DNA from 2 places in the Sporosarcina sp. FSL K6-5500 genome. Region 2 is predicted to be linked to the other one. Evidence: riboswitches for the same ligand, from Rfam matches in the RefSeq annotation. Region 2 holds a riboswitch; the other holds the start of a gene.
What was found. Region 2 has a riboswitch for thiamine pyrophosphate ahead of MKX62_RS13815 (acetylornithine deacetylase). Riboswitches for the same ligand answer to the same signal wherever they lie in the genome.
Positions count from the first base shown of each region.

Region 1: linked by a shared signal. The riboswitch ahead of thiD (bifunctional hydroxymethylpyrimidine kinase/phosphomethylpyrimidine kinase) and the one ahead of MKX62_RS13815 (acetylornithine deacetylase) in region 2 are both predicted to bind thiamine pyrophosphate.

Region 1 is NZ_JBBOTP010000001.1:1,867,553-1,875,819, forward strand. Features, by position in the region: gene MKX62_RS08625 (histidine phosphatase family protein) at 94-636, shown strand; TPP riboswitch at 1,013-1,118, shown strand; gene thiD (bifunctional hydroxymethylpyrimidine kinase/phosphomethylpyrimidine kinase) at 1,198-2,028, shown strand; gene thiE (thiamine phosphate synthase) at 2,021-2,680, shown strand; gene MKX62_RS08640 (DUF3238 domain-containing protein) at 2,736-3,938, shown strand; gene MKX62_RS08645 (ring-cleaving dioxygenase) at 4,272-5,210, shown strand; gene MKX62_RS08650 (alpha/beta hydrolase) at 5,229-5,840, shown strand; gene wrbA (NAD(P)H:quinone oxidoreductase) at 5,863-6,546, shown strand; gene MKX62_RS08660 (helix-turn-helix domain-containing protein) at 6,597-8,267, opposite strand, start outside.
Region 2 is NZ_JBBOTP010000001.1:2,872,714-2,880,980, forward strand. Features, by position in the region: gene MKX62_RS13810 (S-layer homology domain-containing protein) at 1-809, shown strand, start outside; TPP riboswitch at 827-929, shown strand; gene MKX62_RS13815 (acetylornithine deacetylase) at 1,141-2,415, shown strand; gene MKX62_RS13820 (LLM class flavin-dependent oxidoreductase) at 3,267-4,331, opposite strand; gene MKX62_RS13825 (NAD(P)-dependent oxidoreductase) at 4,355-4,996, opposite strand; gene MKX62_RS13830 (Rrf2 family transcriptional regulator) at 5,135-5,563, opposite strand; gene MKX62_RS13835 (LysE family translocator) at 6,484-7,110, opposite strand; gene MKX62_RS13840 (hypothetical protein) at 7,207-7,578, opposite strand; gene MKX62_RS13845 (NRDE family protein) at 7,873-8,267, shown strand, end outside.

The sequences.
Region 1 (8,267 bases), 1.0 Mb from region 2:
GCATACAAGGGAAAAAGAGTAATAGGGATGACTACAGCTAGTTTACGAATGGGCTGTATGTCTATTTAGTAAGAAGAATGGGGTGAAGCGGTTATGGAAAAAGTTATTTACATCGTGCGTCATTGCTCCGCAGAAGGACAGGCACCACACGCGGAATTGACTGCTGAAGGGATTCTGCAGGCGGGTCAGCTTGTAGCGTTTTTCGAAGATATCGAAGTGGATCGGATTATTACGAGTCCGTTTTCTCGTGCACGTCAGACGGGCTGGCCTATAGCTGAGCGGAAGAAGTTGCATGTAGAGGTGGATAGTCGGCTTATGGAGCGCGTGCTAAGTTCAATGGATTTCGAGGATTGGTTGATAAAGCTGGAAGATACGTTTTTTGACCTTCATCTAAAATATGAGGGTGGGGAATCTTCGAGTGAAGCGATGTCGAGGGTCTGTGATGTTGTGGATGAGCTGGGTGTCGGTTCGCGGACAGTGCTTGTGACACACGGGAATTTAATGGCGCTATTATTAAGGTGTTATGATGAACGATTCGATTTTGGGCAGTGGCAGGCACTGACGAATCCAGACGTGTATGTTATACGGATTAAGGATGGAGACTCAGAAGTGGAAAGAATTTGGGGTTCTGAATAAAAAAACAGGCCGCTGTGATGTCGGCCTATCTAGGTTTTAGTGAATGTTAACCCATTGTAAGATTAGTAATAATGACCACTGCAATAATAACGAGTGTCCCGAAAAGACTGATCCACATGGATTTGTCGGGATTATTCGGTCTGCTGTCTGCTTTATGCATAAACTGCGCCTTCTTTCTGTTTATGTCACTAACTATACTCTTATCGACGATAGAATGGAATAAACTGTTACCACGTGAAACGAGTTTATTATATATATTGAACCTATTTGATGGAGTTTTTTATTTCCATTACTCTATGCTTCTATTGGAAATGGACCAAACATTCCCACAATCTCACACTAGATATGTTACACTTGCTACAAAGCTGAATAGTTTAACAACCACTAGGGGAGCCTTTTTTAGGCTGAGACGTGCATGAATGCGCGGACCCTTGGAACCTGATCCGGATTATACCGGCGTAGGAAAGTGGGTACGCCTTTTACGAATAGTTAAATGGCTAGCCGCTTTCTTACGCCACCGGGAAGCGGCTTTTTAGTATAAATAAAAGGGTGGCGAATCGAATGGTACGTGTGGCATTGACAATTGCGGGGTCGGATAGTGGTGGTGGTGCGGGTATTCAGGCAGACTTGAAGACGTTCCAAGAATTGGGTGTTTTCGGTACGTCGGCACTGACAGCGGTGACAGCGCAAAATACATTTGGAGTGACGGCGATACAGCCGGTTGACACCGCTATTATTAAAGCGCAAATACAGGCAGTTATTGAAGATTTTGATGTTAAAGCGATTAAGACAGGGATGCTCTTTTCGACAGAAATTATCTATGCAGTGGGAGAGGCGTTTCATTGGAGCGGAATTCCACTTGTCATTGATCCGGTAATGATTGCGAAAGGGGGTGCTTCATTGCTAGAAAGACAGGCGGTTGAAGCGTTGAAGACTGTACTTGTACCTCTTGCAGCTATTGTTACACCTAATATTCCAGAAGCAGAAGTGCTTGCAGGAATGGAAATAAAGACGAATGAAGACATAGAACGAGCGGCGAAACATATAATAGCGTTGGGCGCGGGGGCGGTTCTTATTAAAGGGGGACACCGGAAAGAAGCGCCTTATGCGGAAGATCTGTTCATGGGGGCTGACGGGGAACGGTTCTCGGTTCGCGCACCATGGATTGATACGAAAGATACGCATGGAACAGGGTGTACGTATTCGGCGGCACTGACAGCGTTTTTGGCAAATGGGGAAACGGCAGCGAATGCAGTTGTTTCTGCAAAGTGTTTTATCCACGCAGCAATTGAAGATGGACTTAAAATTGGTGGCGGCCATGGTCCGACGAATCACTGGGCATATGGACGCCGCGGTAACAAGACAATGGAAGGGGTTGTAGTTTATGGATAAGCAAACAGTTAACTTATATTTCATCATGGGTACAGTGAATTTGGCGGGACGCGACCCGTTACATGTCTTAGAAGAGGCGCTAAAGGGTGGTATAACGAGCTTTCAATTACGTGAAAAAGGGCCTGGTGCATTAACGGGTGAAGAATTGAAGGCTTTTGCACAAGCGTGTCAGCAATTATGTGAACAATATAGTGTACCTTTCATTGTCAATGATGATATAGGTCTTGCGATTGAAATTGGTGCAGACGGTATTCATATCGGGCAGGAAGACGGATATATTTCAGCAGTGCGTGACAAGGTTGGTCCAGACATGCTAATAGGTGTTTCTACGCATAATGTAACAGAAGCGATTGCGGCAGCTGATGCAGGGGCTGATTATATCGGTCTAGGTCCAGTTTATGAGACACAGACGAAAATGGATACGCAATCGGTTATTGGTATCGAGACAATTAGGGAAGTGGCATCGTTGTTACCTGGTTTACCTATTGTTGCGATTGGTGGAATTTCAGAACGCAGAGCCGGTGCTATCATTAAAGCGGGTGCGTCAGGGGTAGCGGTTATTTCTGCAATTTCTGGAGAAGAAGATCCTGGAGAAGCAGCAAGTCGTTTAAAAGGTGCGGTCCTTCTTTCATTAACAGGTATTGAAATGTAATGTTTAACTGCTCGCGAAATATACCACACTTCCAAGTAAGGGGTGTGGTGTGCGGATGAAAAAGAAACTGTTTGAAATACAAACCGTTTTGCATAAGGCAGATCTAATCTATTTCACATGGAATGATGTCGGCGGAACCTACAAAGTCTATAGAGACGGGCATCATTTGTATGAAGGAACGGTCTCTGAATTTAGTGACGGTGATTTCAAGCATGCGAAACTATATAATTACGTAATCGAACGTGTTGAGGATGGTATTGTGATTGACGTTATTGCATTGCAAACGTCAGCATTTGCTGAACAGAAAAACAAAGAAAGTCCGCTTCAGTCACTTGTCATGACAACGATTGTCGCAAAGACGCAAATTGCATTGTCTTGGGAGGAAATTAAAGATGTCGCTGAATATGATGTCTACCGAAATGGGACGCATATGACAACGGCGGTCGGTAATTCTTACATCGACAGGGATTTTTCGTTGGATGAAATCTATACGTATACGATTAAATCTAAGCGTTCACTTGCGAAGTCGGAAGAACGATTCAACGTCTTTCAGTCGATTGTCTCCACTGTTTTTGGGCTGTTGAATCCGGTTTCGTCTAAGGCAGAAGCGGCGATTGAACAGTTTTCGGTGACAAAATCCATTGCCAAGCCGAGGGAGTTGCTGACGCCTGTTCAAGACAGAGTTCGTCTCCCGAATGTAGATAGGTGGGGGTTCCGCTACATGACGTTTTTGCAGGATGACTGGGTGTTGAATCCGAATCTTTTATCGCGAAATCGTTATTTTAAAGGGGATGACAGGGGATTCGATTCAAATGGAGCCAGTTATCGGACCCGAGTGGACATCGAACTGGCATATGACCTTGAACGTTCTCCGTTGACGTTTACAAGGGATGTTGGGCCATCGATTGTCTATGATGCTTTTAAGCGCTTTAGGAAACAAGCAACCGCTTCACACGATGGGATTACGTTGAAACGGACAAATCACGGGGAAGACGAAGCGGGATTTCATCTTCTGCATGCTGTCGGCAATCCCCTTACAACGGCCCCTGACATTAACTATGAAGTGCGGGCAGTTATGAGGCGGGACGGAACGTTTGATATGACGGGTTACCACGATCAGGCGCCCCATCATGAGATTTACCTGATGCGCGGTGAAGAGAATGAATGGAAACCAATTCACCAAGCGGAAAGTAAGGGGCTCGCGTGGATGTCCGAGGTAATTGCTTGGCAGTACTGGCGAATCTCTAATTTTGAATAGTAAACAATGAACTCCTTCCGTTGTCGTAAATGGAAGGAGTTCATTGTTTATCCGGAAAGGAAAAATATGAGTTGCGTAGATAGCGAATTATGCATCCCTACTATTCGATAGGATGAACCTTGGTAATAATGAATGTACTGTGACAAGAGGTTATCTCGGATAGCCTCTTTATTTACTTTTAGTGTCTATTATTGAACAAGACGGGCGGTGACTCGTTTCTTACATCTGATTTATACGCTTCAAGCCAACTCGTTGACAAAGAAAACTCTGCTTGATATGATTACCTTGAATTCAAGATAAATAACTTTCTACTAATTCGAGGAGAGAATTGATATGACGAAAAAATCAATGGGCATTCATCACATAACTGCAATCGTCGGACATCCGCAAGAAAACGTCGACTTTTACGCGGGTGTTCTGGGGTTGCGTCTTGTCAAAAAAACCGTCAACTTCGATGATCCGGGGACGTATCATCTTTACTTTGGTAATGGAAACGGTGCACCGGGTACGATCATTACATTTTTCACATGGGCTAATGCTCGCCAAGGAACAATTGGGGATGGTCAAGTCGGTGTTACGTCGTACGTAGTACCGGTCGGGGCAATGACTTTCTGGGAAAACCGTCTTGAGAAATTTAAGATTGCGTTTAGCAAATCAAACCGCTTTGGTGAAACGTATGTATCATTTGATGATCCACACGGTTTGAGAATTGAGATTGTCGAGCGAGAAGATGGGGTAAAGAATGAATGGATGGTTGGTGAAATAACAGCGGATGTCGCTATAAAAGGGTTTGGCGGCGCAACGCTATTATCTACACAACCTGAAAAAACGGCTCATCTTCTTGAACAAGTTATGGGGCTTGAAAAAATCGGTGAAGAAGGCGAATACATCCGGTTTCGCTCAACAGCGGACATTGGCAATGTCGTCGATTTGAAAACAACATCATCAGGTCGTGCACAAATGGGTGTCGGCACAGTACACCATATCGCTTGGCGCGCTGAAGATGATGCGGATCAACTGGACTGGAAATCACTTGTTGAAGAGAATGGTTATGGCGTGACTCCGGTGAAAGACAGAAACTATTTCAATGCGATTTACTTCCGAGAACACGGAAATATTTTGTTTGAAATTGCAACGGATGCGCCAGGCTTTGCACATGACGAGTCCGTGGAGACGATGGGAGAAAATCTTATGCTTCCAACGCAATATGAGCACAGTCGCGAACAGCTGGAATCTTCTTTGATCCCTTTTGAAGTGCGAGAAATTGATTGATACGAGGAGAGATATACTATGAAACATATTTATAAACCAGGAAAAGATGCTTCAAAACCGGTGTTACTTTTGCTTCACGGCACAGGAGGCACAGAACAGGATTTACTGGGACTTGCCGACTTAATTGACCCCGATGCTGGCGTACTAAGTGTTCGAGGAAATGTCCTTGAAAACGGCATGCCGCGTTTCTTCCGTAGATTGGCGGAGGGGGTATTCGATGAGGAGGATTTAATCTTCCGTACGAAGGAATTGAATGCGTTTCTGGATGAAGCTGCAAAAGAAAATAGTTTTGACAGGTTGAATATCATTGCAGTTGGTTATTCTAATGGAGCGAACATCGCAGCAAGTCTGCTGTTCCATTATGCAGAGGCTTTGAAAGGCGCAATTCTTCATCACCCGATGGTCCCAAGGCGTGGAATCGACTTGCCTGATTTAGCCGGCATTCCGGTGTTCATCACCGCAGGAAAAAATGATCCGATTTGCCCTGCGAAGGAGTCAGAGGATCTCGAGGAATTATTGGCAGGTGCGGGCGCGGTGACGGAAGTTCACTGGGAAATGAATGGTCATTCGCTAACACGTACGGAAGTGGACGCAGCGGCAGAGTGGTACAAAACAACATTTGTGAAATGAAAAAAGAAGCGGAGATAAAAAGATGAGTTTTTTAGACAGGTTATTCGGCAAAAACACTACAACAAGTAAAGAGGAGACGGTAAACATGACAAAAACAAAAACAGCAATCGTATATTACAGTTCAGGCGGTACGAACTACCAATTGGCACAGTGGGCTGCTGAGGCGGCTGAAGCAGCAGGCTCTGAAGTACGACTGATGAAAGTAGCTGAAACAGCTCCACAAGCTGCAATCGATTCATCTCCGGGCTGGAAAGCGCATGCTGAAGCAACGAAAGATGTACCTGTTGCAACAGGAGAAGATCTTGAGTGGGCGGACGCAATTATCTTTAGTGTACCGACACGTTTCGGTAATGTACCTGGGCAAATCCAGAGTTTCATCGATACATTAGGTGGTCTTTGGTTCCAAGGCAAGCTCGCTAATAAAGCAGTAAGCGCAATGTCTTCAGCACAAAACCCACATGGCGGTCAGGAAGCAACAATTCTTTCCTTATACACAACAATGTACCACTGGGGAGCAATTGTTGCGGCACCAGGTTTCACCGACGCAGTTACATTTGCAGCTGGTGGTAACCCGTACGGTACAAGCGTAACTGTCGGACAAGATGGAAAAATAGCGGATGACGAAGCGGCAATTAAAGCGGCAGTTGCTCATCAGGCGGGACGTACAGTAAAAGTTGGAACAGCATTGAAAAGTATGAACGCATAACACGTAATACGAAGAAAGCCGACCTTATGATGGGTCGGCTTTTTCGATTTTTATACATAAGTAGAACGTAGATGACAGGCTAGGTGTATTTTCAAGGAGTCTTCATTGTCGTTTAAGTCGAGTTGCAGTACGTGTTCAATTTTCCGAATGCGCTGGTATAGTGTGTTGATGTGAATATGTAGTTTTTCAGCTGTTTTTGTAGCGGAACGGTTTGATTCGAAATAGGTCAGCAAGGTTTCTTCCAACTCGGACTTTTTTTCATGAGGGTAGGATAGGGGAAGAAAGACCTCATCGATAAATTGTTGGATTTCCCTGGGCGACTGATTTAAAAAGAGCTTGTTTAACCCAATGTTTTCGTAACGAATGATATCTAGCCGATTACGTGAGGTTAGGTTTGTCAGTGTTTTGTTCGCTTCTTCGTAAATCTTTTTAATGGCGTGTAATCCTTTATAAGTCGAGCTAATGCCAGCGCGGAAAGAATGTTGATCCTTCGCATCCCACTCTTCTTTGACGACGTTGAACTTTTGTTGGAAGATCTTAAAGTGGCTGGATTCTGTTATAGAGGCGAAGAAGATGACTCGATTTTGTAACCCATAAATCATTGTTTCAGTCTTGGGTAGTTCGTTTTTTAATTTCAGTACTAGATGGTGAATCTTGATTTCCAGTAGCTGCAAATCTGTGTAATTCGGTATTTCAAAAATCGCCATAAACCAATATGTGGAGGCGTTTAGACCGAACTCCTTTGCTAGTGTTTCAAGATGATCATCGTTTTTTGCGTTTAACAGCGCAAGGAACTGTTCGTGCGTCTTTTTATAAAAGTATTCAGTGACGGTTTGATTTTTGATTAATTCCAAAGCTAATATGGAACTCCCTTGTTCGAGTGCAATTCGGTCTGACTCGGAAATTTCTTCGGTCACGTGAATCAGGAAACACCCAAGAAAAACAGGGCCATTATAAACAGGGTAGATATAATAGGTTTTTACGGAAGGGTGATTCGCTTTGAGGTGGATAGGTTTCCTTCTTGTTAAAAAGATTTTTTTCAGTTCAAATTGATCGAAATTAGGTATTTCATTAGGGTCATGTAAATAGAATTTGTCTTCAATGACGTTGAAAAAGGTAACGGGTGAATTGAGCATTAGGTTGAATTCATGGACGATTGCCTCGATACCTTTATTCTCCAACGAAATAGTGGTCAATGTTTCATGCACTTTATGCCTTTTTTGAAGTTGAATATTTCGTTCTTCCAGCTGCGCACTTAACTGCGTAATTTTTTCGATTCGATTATTTGCTTCTGTAAAGTACTGTGCATTTTGAATGGCGATAGCGGCTTGTTCAGCAAACGCCTGCAGTAGGAGAAGATCATGTTCATCTAACACTTTTTTTCGATGCCATTGATGAGTAATCATGATGCCAATCCTTTTGTCTTCAATGGAAATGGGTACGCAAATAAGTGCTTCTGGGATGTTTGCGGATGAAATAATATGATGAAAGTTCGATTTTGAAACATGGTGATGATCCATTGCCTTGAGTATTTCTTCTTTGGAATTGAATATGAGTCCTAGCCCATCCTCGAATACAGTCCCTGTAATAGATTCTCCTGGTTTCACTTTGAAATTGTAAATGTTGTCATTAAACCCAAGTGGTGCTTTTACTAGTAGCCGCTCTGTCCCCACGTCGTAAAGCATTAAATACCCTGCATCTGTAGCTGGAATCACTTTGAG
Region 2 (8,267 bases):
ATGGGCGGAACTTACTTCTATTAAAAGAAGATCGTGCGCTGGTTTTATATAATGAGCAAGAGGATCGTTATTTTGAGAACTTAATTTACAACTCATTTGTTAACTTGAAGAATTTCAAAGGTGACAAAGATTATTGGGAAACAGAAGTTACAAGCACCTATTTGAAAGATTTATATGACATTACAGCTCCATTCATTGATACACGTTTTAATGAGCAAATCGCGCTTTTCTACTATAATAGTGGTGCTGATTTTGGAATTGAGAATGCGAAAGAGCCATTGCGTAATTATGCTGACTTACTAGTCTCACAAAAAAGTAAAGGAAACGTCATTCCTGTGAATGACGAGTCTTACTACATCGCGGATTACTTCCCGATTGCACAGCAAGTAACGACGCATGCCTCTATGAATCATGTGTTGGGCGGTATGAACGTTTTACTCATGGCTTATAATGAGTTCGGTGATCAGAAGTATTTAGATACAGCGCAGGCTATACAAACAGCGATTGTAGCGGATAAAGAGGATTGGATTCGTGATAATGGCGATATTTGGTATCGTATTTCCGCATTACGTGACTATAAAGGCGATGATTACAAGCATCTGACTTTAGAGGATTTAATAAATTCGTACAAACTTTGGAAAGATATTGATCCGACGTATTTGCCTTTATTAGAAGAAATGATTGCTTCAAAAGCTTCGTTTTTATCGAATGAAAATTTAGGTTACACAACTAAAATAAAGAACGGGTTACGTGATATCGACTTATCGAACTATCTTCCTAAAGGGGAAGAAAGAACAGATGCATTGTGAAGAAGAAAAAACTAAATAGATACTGCTAGGGGAGCCGTTTAGGCTGAGACACATCATAGATGTAAACCCTTCGAACCTGATCTAGTTCATACTAGCGTAGGGAAGCAGCTGAAACTCTACACTCAATGTCTTTATATACGTAGAAAACAGCCGCCTTCCGATTATGGAAAGCGGCTGTTTTCTGTTCCAGTGTATATATGTTGAACAAATGAAATAAAGATAGTGAACTGCGCGAAGGCGCATTACAAGGGCTAGCGCCGTAGTGAATTCAATGGAATTCTTTATTACAACGTATATAGATTCACCTACCAAAAATATAGATAAGGGATGGATGAGTAAAATGGAAAATAAAATTAGTAACCTAGTTGATGAACGTCTAGAGGAGTTAGTGCAATTGCTAGCGGACCTCGTTCGTTTCCCGACAGTTAGTCCACCGGCAAGAAATACAACAGGCGTACAGCGGTATATTCAAGATTTTTTAGCACAAGAAAAATTTGAAACGGTTAGTTGGGATGTATTTCCTGGCGACCCGAACGTTGTAGGCGTTAAAAAGGGAACGGATGGAAACCTGTATAACAGCCTAATCATTAATGGACATATAGACGTTGCGGAAGTGGGGGATGAAACAGAGTGGACTGTGCCTGTCTTTGAACTAACGACTAAAGATGGCAACGCATATGGGCGAGGAACATCCGATATGAAAGGTGCAGTAGCGGCGACTTTACTAGCCGTTAAATTATTAAACGAACTAGGTGTGGAACTGAAAGGTGATTTGCAAATTCAGACTGTCATTGGGGAGGAAGCGGGAGAGGCAGGAACACTTTCATGTATGGAAAAAGGCTATACAGCAGACTTTGCACTTGTAGTCGATGGCAGTGATCGTCAAATCCATGGTCAGGGTGGTGTGATTACCGGCTGGATAACGATTAAAAGTAAGGAAGTTTTCCATGATGCAATGAGGATGAGTATGCTTCATGCAGGCGGTTCGGTTAATGGGGCTAGTGCGATAGAAAAGATGATGAAGGTTATTGCTGGATTACAAGATTTAGAACGTCACTGGGCTGTGACAAAAAAATATCCGGGTTTTGCGCCTGGCACCACTACTATTAATCCAGCAGTTATAGAAGGAGGAAGGCATGCAGCTTTTGTGGCGGATGAATGTCGGCTCTGGATCACCGTTCATTTCTATCCGAATGAAACCTATCAATCTGTAACAAAAGAAATCGAAGAGCATTTGAACCATGTAGCAAAAGCAGACACGTGGTTAAGAGAAAATCCCATTCACTTTCGCTGGGGTGGAAAATCAATGATTGAAGAACGTGGAGAAATATTTCCGGCGCTTGAAATGAATGCGGACCATGCAGCTGTTCAACTTCTTGCGCATTGTCATGAACAAACCGAAAAAAGTCCTGCAATAATAGGTATGTCGAGATCAGTAACAGATGCGGGCTGGCTAGGAGCAGCAGGAATTCCAACTGTTATCTATGGTCCTGGAAAGTTGGAAGAGGCACATTCAGTCGATGAAAAGATAAACATTGAAGAATTAGTGGTATTTACCAAGACGCTTATGTTATTTATAAATGAGTGGTGTAATACGAAAAAATAGGAGTGCAAGTAATCTCCCCATTCATCTACTACTATTAAACTGTTACATGTTGAACAAATGGATGCCTATATAAACTAAGCGAAGGCACCTTACAAGGGACAGCCTAAACCTTAAGAAAAGCTTAAAAGTCTACGTTTGACTTGTACATTTGCGGCTAGCTTTGGACGAAATGATTACAACACCTTTACCGCGGGTTAAATGTGGCTGGAAATGCCAGCTACACTCTTTTCGGTAATCCTGTTACAACTAACTGTCCACCACATACCTACAATGTTTAAGTGGAAAATGCAACTACTTTGGAAGATGGAAGAATAACTACCTTTCTATAAAAGTTGCAAGTGCCCGAAGATGAAATTTCGGGCACTCTGCTGCATTTAACAAGCTTTCCTTACTTACTTTGGCAAAAATCATACAAGTAACAATGTGATGCCATATAGAAAGTGACCCTTTCTAAAATACAAAAAGGAAATACTATAGAGTGGGATTAGGCAGCCAAAATTGCATCTTTGGCTGCCCCTTTATGGATAGGAATGTAGTTATTCACTCGTTCCCAAAAGCATCAGAACTTAGTGTAGCTGTACCTTTGAAGAGCGGTGGACGAAGGGCCCCCATACAATTAACGAAAAAGCAGCGTAGGATGCGACAAAGTCGCATCCTACGCTGCAAGAAATTCCGATAATGGTGCAGTAGTCGTTCAGTCCAAAGCGATTCAAAAGCACATGTACATAAGGCTTCTAGTGTTTTATCACAAAAGTAAGCAGTCATGTGTTTCAACATATAAATAAGTGAAGCTATTACTTATACGGTATCAATTGATTTCTATGTTTCCAGATAGATTATTATGAGATACCTTAACGAGCCGTTTCACGCCGAACGATCGGAGCTACTTGTGTTGCTAACATTTCAATACTCGCTGCGACTTTAGAAAACGGCAAGCCGCCGATATCCATTTGTGCAATGAATCGTTGATGTCCAAATAGTTCGTGTTGGTGGAGAATCTTCTCAATTATTTGCTGAGGGCTGCCGACAAATAATCCGGTTTCGGGACTGGCCATATAATTGAAATCAGAGCGGGATATTCTCGTAATCATTCCATGTTGTTTGTTCACATATCCCCAATAATTTGCATAGTAAGGATAAAATTCGTCTTTCGCTTGTTGGGATGTCTTTGTTATATACGTATGTCCTGTTACAGCCACTTTTAAATCCTCTACACGATGTCCGGCACTTATGCCAGCTTGGCGATACAAATCAACAAGTGGTTTGAAACGAATTGGATCCCCACCAAGGATAGCTAATGCTAAACCAGTTCCAAGTTTTCCAGCTCGTATTGCACTATCAGGTGTTCCACCTACACCAACCCAAATCGGCAGTTTATTTTGAACAGGGCGCGGGGCAATCATAGAATTAGTTAAAGGCGAACGGAATGACCCATTCCAATTGACGATTTCATTGGTATTCAATTCTTGAAGCAGTCGTATGTTTTCATCGAACAGTTCGTCATAATTGTTTAAGTCATGACCGAATAACGGAAAAGATTCAACGAATGCACCACGACCTGTAATAATCTCAGCGCGACCATTCGAAATTAAATCGAGTGTAGCAAAATCCTCGAATAGGCGAACAGGGTCGACTGTGTTCAAAACAGTCGTTGCACTCGTCAATTTAATACGCTTCGTGTTTTGTGCCACTGCCGCCAGAACAACTGGCGGAGCTGATACGGCATAGTCTAAGCGGTGATGCTCACCGACACCAAAAATATCAAGTCCGGCTTCTTCAGTCAGCTTTCCAATAGCCAATACTTCATGAAGGCGCTGTTGAATACTTATTGTTTTTCCAGTTAGGGGATCTGGACCAAGATCCCCAAATGTATATATTCCAATTTCAATTCCGGGTTTCCTAGTTTCTGTTTGCATTGTTCTCATCTCCTAAAACTAAGTTATTCCGCTTCAGAAACAAGGGTGAAACGTTTATTTATATGTTGAGGATTTTCGATTTCATCAAGAACTGCAATTGCATAGTCAGCATAGCTTACATAGCTGTCACCTTTTGAGTTCACGATTAAATTGTCTTTTCCTTTTTGATACGAACCCGTTTTTTTTCCTTCAGGATTAAAGAATGCTGCTGGGCTAATGAATGTCCATTTAACTCCACTCGTCTTTTGCAGGTCTTCTAAGTTCTTTCCTTGATTGGAAGCAGTTGCAAAGTATTCTTCAGGGAATTCCGGTGTGTCAATTAGACGGATGGTTTTTGCTTCATCTACAAACAAGCTTCCCGCGCCACCTACAACAATTAATCTTGTTTCTGGAGCGCCTTCAAACGCCTCTATTAACTCTCTTCCGGCATCTAGATGAAGATGTTCCTGTCCTGCAGGAGCACCGAATGCATTTACAACAACATCAAATTGACGAAGGTCTTCAGCTTGTAGATCAAATATATCTATTTCGAGGGCGACAACATTTTCTTCAGTTAGTTTTGCTGCATTTCTAACGATAGCTGTTACTTCGTGTCCGCGGTCATTCGCTTCTTTTACAATAAGGCTTCCTGCTTTTCCTGTAGCTCCGATAATTCCAATTTTCATGTTTAAATCCTCCAGTAAATTAGTTTTTTTATGCACATAAAATAATGCGCGCCTAGTGATTTGAAGCCATTGGCTATAATTAATCCAAATGTAACTGTAATGGTTACAGTTACAGCGACGGCTAAAAAATCGAATGAACTATCCGATTTTTTGTGTTAATACCGATACTAATTCTTCCATCGTAATTTCATGTAACACAGATTCCATCGCTTCTTGAGCTCGAAGTAAAATCAGCTCAAGAACTGCCTCAATGTTGGCGCCAACCGGGCAATTTGGATTTGGTTTTTCATGAAATTGAAAAAGTTCGCCTTCTTCCACGACTTCGACTGCTCTGTACACATCGAGTAAAGTAATATCTTTTAAAGATTTTTGAAGCGTAGCTCCCCCAAGACCTTGCCGAACTTGAATAAGTCCTGCATTTCTTAGTTTACCAATTATTCTTCGTATGACTACAGGATTTGTATTCACACTTTCCGCAATCCATTCCGAAGTACAAAGCTCGTTACTTTCAATCGCCACGAGGGATAGAATATGAACTGCAACTGTAAAGCGACTACTGATTTTCATTGCAAGTAACCTCCCGGTGTAATCATTATAGTTACAGCGCGTATTGATTGTCAATTGTTATTATTCAAGTGATGGGGAGTGGGTGTTATAAAATTAAAGAACCCCGTTGAATCTCTGTGGCACTCAATAAGGAGAGAGTATTAATTCGGGGTGTGGATTGTAGAACGCTTGGCGCTTTGGGGATGCCTTTGCCGCACCTGAGCTAGGGTGTTCATGATCGAAAGAAATGTGATTTTGAGTTGTATATGGAGAGATTGTATTGTGATTACTAGTTGATACTATATAAATTGAAATAAAGAATTCCATAGAACCGCTACGGCGCTAGGGGATGCCTCTCGCCATAAGCCAGATGAGGTATTCTTTAACCTATCTGGAATAACCACTTGGCATTAACTGTATAATTTCTGCAAAGAACGCAGAAATTATACAAACCGAACTCTTCGTTGTTCGGTTGGCTACCCCTGTTAAGGCGCCTTCGCTCAGTATATATACCGGATTCAACATATATAATTATAGTCTAGAAAGACGCAATCTAGGTTGCAGATTTCATCACTAATAATGAAATGCGCTTTCTCACATAGAACATCCAGCGAAGGCGCGTCTTCGTGGTAGCCGGAGCGATAAGACTGAAAGGGGTCTTCTTTCTGGCTTATCGCGGGAGGCATCCACAAGGCGTCGAAGCGGTATTGGTAGGAGTTCTATTTTATGCTAGGTATCAGGCTTTTCAACAACCTCCCAAAAGCCTTGTAAAGTGCATACGCCATATTCATTTGTTCAACATATATAGGGTATTTGATCTTGATACAGAGCTGGAAATTATGGTTTTAGGGACTTATACTAAACAAATTTTAGAGAACCGGTTCTTGTTAACTTCACGAAACCTCTTATTGAAAAATGTAGTTATCTAGAACAATAAAGTGTTAACGACTTTGAAAAATGACTTTAAAACCAATGCCGATATAAACTAATCCTAAAATTTTTCCGCCCCACCGGCCAATCCCTAATCTCGGCTTCATCAGTCGCCCAATCGTACCCGTACCAATTGCCAAAATTGTTGTATAGATCATACTCAATGCAACGAAAATAATGCCTAGAATTAGAAATTGGATAAAGGTTGACCCATTTTCCGGCTTTACGAATTGTGGGAAAAAAGCTAAAAAGAAAAGAGCAGTTTTCGGATTCAAAGCTTCCACCAAAATACCATGCCCGTAAGCGCGTGATGCTGACACCTGTGAAATATCAGGCATCTTGGTTGTCGAAGCTTTTGCCAAAATCGCCCGAATACCCATATATAATAAATAGGACGCTCCCGCGAATTTCACAGCATTGAAAGCAACCGCGGAAGTCATTAGAATTGCTGATAATCCGACAGCAGAAAATAACGTATGAATGAAATCTCCTGTTGCTATGCCAAGCCCAGTCATGATTCCGGTTTTACGACCTCCCTGTGCCGCCCGGGTAATTGTTAATAAGACAGCAGGTCCTGGTATCAAAAACAATCCGATGACGACGATAATAAATGCGCTCAAAGTAGAGATATCAAGCATTTCACCACCCCTTTCGACTATTTTAATAAACAAACTAAATTTAAGGCCGCTGGTACAGAAAAAATTCGGAATTGCATTAGTGCCAAATGCCTTTTTTTATTCTCCATACTTTCCCTGGTTTCTCGCTTCAATATAATAGCCATCTAACTCTACTGCTATTGCTTCGTTAACATTTATATCTTTTATCTTATATAACTTTGTACCTTTTGGAACGAAATTTGAAAAAACCCCTTTATAGTATCCTTCATTTTCTACATACTTTTTCACCGTGCCAATTTCTTTCTCTACATCAACAATAACCGATTTATCAATTTCGTATATATCTTCGTTCCATACTACAAAATGGAATGCCCAATCTGTGCTACTCTGTTTACAACCTACAAGCAGTGTGAAAAAAATAGTGTAAAATATAAAGGTTGTAATTTTAGCTTTGTTCAATGTATTTTTATTTTTAATTTCTAACATCATAGTTTTAATTCACCTCCTAAATCTAAGGTACCCACTGAATTATTAGTGGAAATATGTAAAACAATTGATTGCTATATCTAAATTACTTGCAGAAAAATAAAAAATACCAATTGTAGAGAGGGGAATTATGATTCAATCTGTGCCCTACACTAACAAAAGGAGCATAGATTATTACTAGTGTGAACGAGAATTTAGTTTTTTGTCAATTTCTAACCGAATGAATTTATGATACATCATTGTTCAGAAACTTAGTATTGATTCAATGTATAATAGAGGTTAAAAGGACGTGAGAAAGTGTGTCTGATTAATTTTCATTACGCTGACCATCCGATGTACAAATTGATTGTAGCTGCAAATCGAGATGAGTTTTATGAACGTCCGACAGCTTCCGCAGAGTTTTGGACGGATCAGCCTGATATATTGGCAGGACGTGATTTATTGCATATGGGGACTTGGCTCGGTATAACGAAGTCTGGTCGATTTGCAGCATTGACGAATTACCGTGATCCGGGAGAAGCTAATGCCGACAAAAAAACGCGGGGGGATATCGTCACAAATTTTTTGGCGGGGAACGTGTCGCCCGAAGTTTTCCTCGAAACGTTAAAAGAGAGAAAAGATGATTATGCAGGATTCAACATTCTCGTTGGTGATGCTGATTCCTTATTCTACTTTTCCAATAAGCAACCAGA